2 regions of the Streptomyces sp. NPDC001922 genome follow, and region 2 is predicted to be linked to the other one. Evidence: riboswitches for the same ligand, from Rfam matches in the RefSeq annotation. Region 2 holds a riboswitch; the other holds the start of a gene.
What was found. Region 2 has a riboswitch for S-adenosylmethionine ahead of ACFYYR_RS00050 (aminotransferase class V-fold PLP-dependent enzyme). Riboswitches for the same ligand answer to the same signal wherever they lie in the genome.

Region 1: linked by a shared signal. The riboswitch ahead of thrC (threonine synthase) and the one ahead of ACFYYR_RS00050 (aminotransferase class V-fold PLP-dependent enzyme) in region 2 are both predicted to bind S-adenosylmethionine.

Annotation. Positions count from the first base shown of each region.
Region 1 covers NZ_JBIASV010000008.1:145,363-148,763, reverse strand. Annotated here, with positions in the region: gene ACFYYR_RS16525 (MoaD/ThiS family protein) at 301-579, opposite strand; gene thrC (threonine synthase) at 576-1,892, opposite strand; SAM riboswitch class I at 1,910-2,050, opposite strand; gene ACFYYR_RS16515 (glucosyl-3-phosphoglycerate synthase) at 2,248-3,231, shown strand.
Region 2 covers NZ_JBIASV010000001.1:10,054-13,454, reverse strand. Annotated here, with positions in the region: gene trpD (anthranilate phosphoribosyltransferase) at 1-750, shown strand, start outside; SAM riboswitch class IV at 1,020-1,137, shown strand; gene ACFYYR_RS00050 (aminotransferase class V-fold PLP-dependent enzyme) at 1,338-2,825, shown strand; gene ACFYYR_RS00045 (Lrp/AsnC ligand binding domain-containing protein) at 2,978-3,259, opposite strand.

The DNA of each region.
Region 1 (3,401 bases), on a different contig from region 2:
ATGTATCCGCACAGATGCCCTCTGCAACAGGTCAAACGGACGAGAATTCTGAGCAGGGCCGCAGGGAGCTATCCCCTGAATCACCGTGAAGTCAGGACAAGTTGGGTCAGACAAACGGGCATCAACGCGACAAATCGCACGCACACTTCGGGCACATCTTGTCGCGTTCTCATATGCGTTCGGCAGAGCGGCCGGTGGGGGATCGCTCAACTGTACCGCGATCAACCACACAGAATGGCCCCCTCCGTTTCTCTTACGGAAGGGGCCATTCCTATTACGCAAGGTTCTTGCGTTTATGGTTCAGCAGCCGCCGGCGACCGCCGGAATGATCGATACACCCGCACCGTCCGGCGTGGCCGTCTCCAGGCCCTCGCTGAAACGCACGTCGTCGTCATTCACATAGACATTCACGAATCGACGCAGCTTGCCGGTGTCGTCGAGCACCCGGGCACCGATGCCCTGGTGGTTCTTCTCCAGGTCCGCGAGCACCTCGCCGAGAGTCGCGCCCTCGGCGGGCACCTCGGACCGGCCGCCGGTGTACGTACGCAGGATCGTGGGGATTCGAACGTTGACGCTCATGCGAGGCCTGCCTCTCGGAACGAGTCAAGGGTGGGGCGGATGGTCGCGGACGGGCCCGTCGTCGGAGCCACGGCGTCCAGGGTCTTGAGGCCGTCACCGGTGTTCAGCACCACGGTCTCCTCGGCCGGGTCGATCCGCCCGGCCTCGATCAGCTTCCGCAGCACGCCCACCGTCACACCGCCCGCGGTCTCCGCGAAGATGCCCTCGGTGCGCGCCAGCAGCTTGATCGCGTCGACGACCTGCTCGTCGTTCACGTCCTCCACGGCGCCGCCGGTGCGGCGGCAGATGTCGAGCACGTACGGGCCGTCGGCCGGGTTGCCGATGGCGAGCGACTTGGCGATCGTGTCCGGCTTCACCGGGCGGACCACGTCGTGGCCGTCCTTGAAGGCCCGGGAGACCGGGGAGCAGCCCTCGGCCTGGGCGCCGAAGATCTTGTACGGCTTGTCCTCGACCAGGCCGAGGGCGATGAGCTCCTTCAGCGCCTTGTCGATCTTGGTGAGCTGGGAGCCGGAGGCGATCGGGATCACGATGTTGTCCGGGATCCGCCAGCCGAGCTGCTCGCAGATCTCGTACGCCAGCGTCTTCGAGCCCTCGCCGTAGTACGGGCGCAGGTTGACGTTGACGAAGCCCCAGCCCTCGCCGATCGGGTCGCCGATCAGCTCGCTGCAGAAGCGGTTGACGTCGTCGTACGTGCCCTCGATGCCGACCAGGTCGCCGCCGTAGACCGCGGCCATGACGACCTTGCCCGCCTCCAGGTCGTGCGGGATGAACACGCACGACCGGAAGCCGGCCCGGGCCGCCGCGGCGCCGACGGCGCCGGCCAGGTTGCCGGTGGAGGAGCAGGACAGCGTGGTGAAGCCGAAGGTGCGGGCGGCCTCCACCGCGATGGCGACCACCCGGTCCTTGAAGGAGTGCGTCGGGTTGCCCGAGTCGTCCTTCACGTGCAGACCGCCGGTGACGCCCAGCTCACGGGCGAGGTTGTCGGCCTGGACCAGCTTGGTGAAGCCCGGGTTCAGGTTCGGCTTGTCGGCGACGTCGGCGGGGACCGGCAGCAGCGGCGCGTAGCGCCAGATGCTGTCCGGACCGGCCTCGATGCGCTTCCGCAGGCCCTCGGGGTCGCCGCTCGGCAGGTCGTACGCGACCTCGAGCGGCCCGAAACACACCTCGCACGCGAAGATCGGGCCGAGGGCGAAACGCTCACCGCACTCGCGGCAGGACAGCGCGGCGGCGGGGCCGAGAGCGACGGGGGCGGAACCGGAGGTGGCGTCCTGGGAATCCGCGGACGAAGTGGCGGTAGCAGCTTGCACAGCCATGGAGGCGAGGCCCTTTCTCCTCATCTTCCTCGCGACGGACTTCGCCACGAGACGGAATTGGCACCTTCCCGAGCCGGGAGCCTCGCGTCTGAGACGAGACCGGCCGGAGGGTTGCCGGGGCTTCAACGGGCCGTTCCCTCTGCCCCTCTGGATGAGCGGTATGGCGCCGGGCGGGGCCCGGTGCGTTTGTCCGCGGCAGGCCACCCCGACATGAAGTGGACTTCCGCGTTGTTCAAGACTGTAACCGACGGCCCCCACGGTTGAGATAGTCGTCCGAACCGCGAGACGGATCACAGCGGACCATCGCCCGGTCACCCGCGGGCCGCCCCGCGAACACACCAGGGAGACGAAACACGTGCTGGAAGAGGTGGAGCGCTGGCTGGAGCACCACTCCTGGTCGGCCGCCGACCGGCCACTGAGCCGGCTCCTCGCCGCGAAGCAGGCGGCGGGCCCGTCCGGAACGGTCAGCGTGGTGCTCCCCGCCCTCGACGAGGAGGCCACCATCGGGCCGATCGTCGAGACCGTCCGGCGTGAGCTCATGAGCCCGGAGGTCCCGCTCGTCGACGAGCTGGTCGTGATCGACTCCGGCTCCGCCGACCGCACCGCCGCGGTCGCCGCCGCCGCCGGAGCCCGCGTCGTCCACCGCGACACGGTGCTGCCCCGGCTGCCCGCCCTGCCCGGCAAGGGCGAGGTCCTGTGGCGTTCGCTGCTGGTCACCCACGGCGAGATCGTCTGCTTCGTCGACGCCGACCTGCGCGACTTCTCCGCCCGCTTCGTCTCCGGCATCGTCGGACCGCTGCTCACCGACCCGGGCCTGCACCTGGTCAAGGCCATGTACGACCGGCCGCTCGGCGACACCGGCGACCGCGGCGGCCGGGTGACCGAACTCGTCGCCCGCCCCCTGCTCAACCTGCACTGGCCGCGGCTCGCCGGCTTCGTGCAGCCCCTCGGCGGGGAGTACGCGGCCCGCCGCTCCCTGCTGGAGCAGCTGCCCTTCCCCGTCGGCTACGGGATCGAGCTGGGCATGCTGGTGGACGCGCTGGACCTGGCCGGGCTCGACGCGCTGGCCCAGGTCGACGTCGGCGTGCGGCGCCACCGTCACCAGGACGGGCAGGCGCTCGGCCGGATGGCCGCCACGATCTACCGCACGGCCCAGGCCCGGCTGGCCCGCGGCCACCTCGTACGGCCCGTGCTCACCCAGTTCGACCGGGGGGCGGGGGGCGGGTTCACGCCGTCCGTGCACGAGGTGGCGGCCGAGGAACGCCCGCCGATGATCACCGTTCCGGAGTACCGGGAGGTGCGCGCCCGGGAGGCCGCGGGGCGGGGGCGGGTGGCCTGACCGGCGCGGCTCCCCGGGTCCGCGCGGGTCCGTCCGGTCCGCGCTCCCGCGGGCGCTCGGGCGCTCCGCGGGTACACCGGGGCGCCTCCGGACGGGCGCTGCCGGTGAGCGCTCCGTACGGGCTCCGCGACGCTCCGTACGGACCGTCGGTGACCCCTCCGGGTGACAAA
Region 2 (3,401 bases):
TCCACCATGTCGGCCGTCGTCGTCGCCGGCACGGGCGCCAAGGTCGTCAAGCACGGCAACCGCGCCTCCTCCTCGGCGAGCGGCGCCTCGGACGTGCTGGAGAAGCTCGGCGTCAATCTGGACCTCTCGCCGCGGCGGGTCGTCGAGGTCGCCGAAGAGGCCGGCATCACCTTCTGCTTCGCCGTCAAGTTCCACCCCGCGCTGCGCCATGTCGCACCGGCCCGGCGGGAACTGGGCATCCCCACCACGTTCAACATCCTCGGGCCGCTGACCAACCCCGCCCGGGTGCGGGCCCAGGCCACCGGCGTGGCCGACGCCCGGATGGCGCCGATCGTGGCCGGGGTGCTGGCCGAGCGCGGTACCTCCGCCCTGGTCTTCCGCGGTGACGACGGGCTGGACGAGCTCACCACCACCGCCACCTCGCGGGTCTGGGTGGTCCGCGACGGCTCGGTGCGGGAGGAGGCCTTCGACCCGCGCGACGTCGGCATCCCGATCGTCCCGGTGGACGCCCTGCGCGGCGCCGACGCCTCGTACAACGCCGATGTGGCCCGCCGTCTGCTGGCCGGCGAGGAGGGCCCGGTGCGGGACGCGGTGCTGCTCAACTCCGCCGCGGCCCTGGTCGCCCTGCGGCCCACCGACGCCCCGCTGGCCGAGCAGATCGCGGCGGGCATCGAGAAGGCCGCGGAGTCGGTCGACACGGGCGCGGCGCGGCGGACGCTGGAGCGCTGGGTCGGCGCCAGCAACGGGTAGCCGTCCGCCGCCGGTTCGCCGGTGGTGAGGCAGGGGGTCCGGGCTCGTTCCGGGCCCCCTGCGGGTTTCTCGGGGGCGTGGGGCCGGGGCCGCTGGGGGAGGGCGCCGCTGTGCGGAGTGCCGTTGCCGGGGTGCTGCTGCCCGCGGGGTACCGCTGCCGGTGGGCGGGGGCGGCTTTGGCGCGGCGCGCCGTCCCACCGGGCCGGGATGCCGTCCCGCCATGCGGACACGGTGGTGCCCACGGGTGATCACCTGCCATACTCGCTCCAGGTCACGAGTGACAGCGACACAGGCCCCGGCCCGCTGTCCGGCAACCCTCCGTCCGTGGCGGGGTGCCCCGGGTGATGACCAGGCCGCAGTCAGCAAGGTCTGCGGCAAGCGCGGACCCCTCGCGATCCAGGGGTCCTGGTTGTCGAGGGAGATCCCGCGTGAGCAAGCGAATGCGCTAGGGCCGAAGGCCCCGTTTCCATCACCCTCCGTGCGGTGCCGTCCGGGTCCGCATGCCGAGGCTTTTCCGCACCCCGTTCCCTGTCCGGGCCGGGTGCGTCGACGCAGCCATTCCGCCGTTCCCACCGGGAGACTCCGCCATGTCCGTGCGCCCTGCCGCCGCCACGACCGCCACCGCCACGACCGCCGACCTCCGCGCCACCGGCCTGCACGCCGACTCCCCGTGCGCCGGGGCGAGTTCGGCCGACGACACGGTCTCCCCCGAGGCCGCCTGTGCCACCGGCCCGCTGCCCGTCCTCGGCCGGGACGTCCTCGTGCCGCTGGTCACCGGGGGCGAGGTCGAGTACGCGGCGCTCGACTACGGGGCCAGCGCTCCCGCCCTCCAGCGGGTCTGGGACGACGTCGCCGCCTACGCGCCCTACTACGGCAGCGTGCACCGCGGCGCCGGCTACCTCTCGCAGCTGTCCACCGACCTCTTCGAGAACAGCCGCGCCACGGTCGCCGGCTTCCTCGGCTGCCGCGAGGACGACCAGGTCGTCTTCACCCGGTCCACCACCGACTCGCTCAACCTGCTCGCCGCCGCCCTGCCGCGGAACACCCGGGTGTTCGTGTTCGAGACCGAGCACCACGCCTCGCTGCTGCCCTGGCAGCAGCGCGAGGGCATCACCGTCACCTGCCTCGACGCGCCCCGGACCCCGGCCCAGGCCGTCGGGACCCTGGAGCGGGCGCTCGCCGACCGGGAGCCCTACGGTCCGGCGCTGGTGTGCGTGACCGGTGCGTCCAACGTCACCGGTGAGCTCTGGCCGGTGCGCGAACTGGCGGCGGCGGCCCATGCGCACGGCGCGCGGATCGTCCTGGACGCCGCGCAGCTCGCCCCGCACCACCCCGTGGACATCGATGCGCTGGACGTCGACTGGGTCGCCTTCTCCGGGCACAAGCTCTACGCGCCGTTCGGCTCCGGTGTGCTCGCCGGCCGTGCCGACTGGCTGCGCTCCGCCGAGCCCTACCTCGCGGGCGGCGGCGCGAGCCGTACGGTCTCCCGGCGCGCCGACGGCGGCGTGGACGTGGAGTGGCACACCACCGCGGCCCGGCACGAGGCCGGTTCGCCGAACGTCATCGGCGTCCACGCCATCGCCTCCGCCTGCAAGGCGCTGTCCGAGGCGGGCTTCGGCACCCTCGTCGAGCGGGAGCAGCGGCTCGTCGCCCGTCTCCGCGCGGGGCTGGCGGAGGTCCCCCAGGTGAAGGTGCTGTCGCTGTTCGGCGACGACGCTCCCCGGGTCGGCGTGCTCTCCTTCGTGGTGGAGGGCTGGAACAGCTCGCACTTCGCGGCCGCCCTCTCCGCCGAGTACGGCATCGGGGTACGCGACGGCCTCTTCTGCGCCCACCCCCTGGTCCGGACCCTGCTCGGCGGCGCGGCCGACGAACCGGGCGAGTGCGGGGCGCCGGACGCGGCACCGGGGGAGCGGTCCCTCAACGCCATCCGCGTCAGCTTCGGCGCCGGCACTCCCGACGAGCACATCGACCGCTTCGTCCGCGCGGTGAAGGAGCTGGTCCACGACGGTGCGCGGTGGAGCTACCGCACGGAGGACGGCCGCTGCGTCCCGGACCGGAACGCCGGGGCGGCCTGACACCGGAGCGGCCTGACAGCGGAGCGGCCTGACACCGGGGGTGCCCTGCCCGGACCGCACCGGGTGACCCGTACCGGACCGCGGACGGGCCCGTCGCTCACCGGAGCGGCGGGCCCGTCCGCGTACGCCGGGACATGGGGGTGCGGCCGGAGCTACGCGTCGAGCCCGATCGCGAAGGCGGCTTCCAGGTCGTGCTGGGAGTACGTACGGAAGGCGACGTGCGTGTCGGTCCCGGCCACCCCGGGGATCTTGCTGATCCGGCCCGGGATCACATCCGCCAAGTCGTCGTGGCGCGCCACCCGGACCATGGCCACCAGGTCGTAGGTACCGGTGACCGAATAGACCTCGCTGACCCCCTCCAGAGCGGCGATGGACTCGGCGATCTCGGGGATCCGGTCCACGCTGGTCTTGATGAGCACGATCGCGGTGATCACGGCTGGCTGTCTCCCTCGGTCGCCCTGAATGCGCTGCTCACTCTAGCCCTCCCGTCACCCACCACCACCCTCAAAGGAAGACGCCCCCGACCCCTCCCGTCACCCACCACCACCCTCAAAGGAAGACGCCCCCGACCTCTCC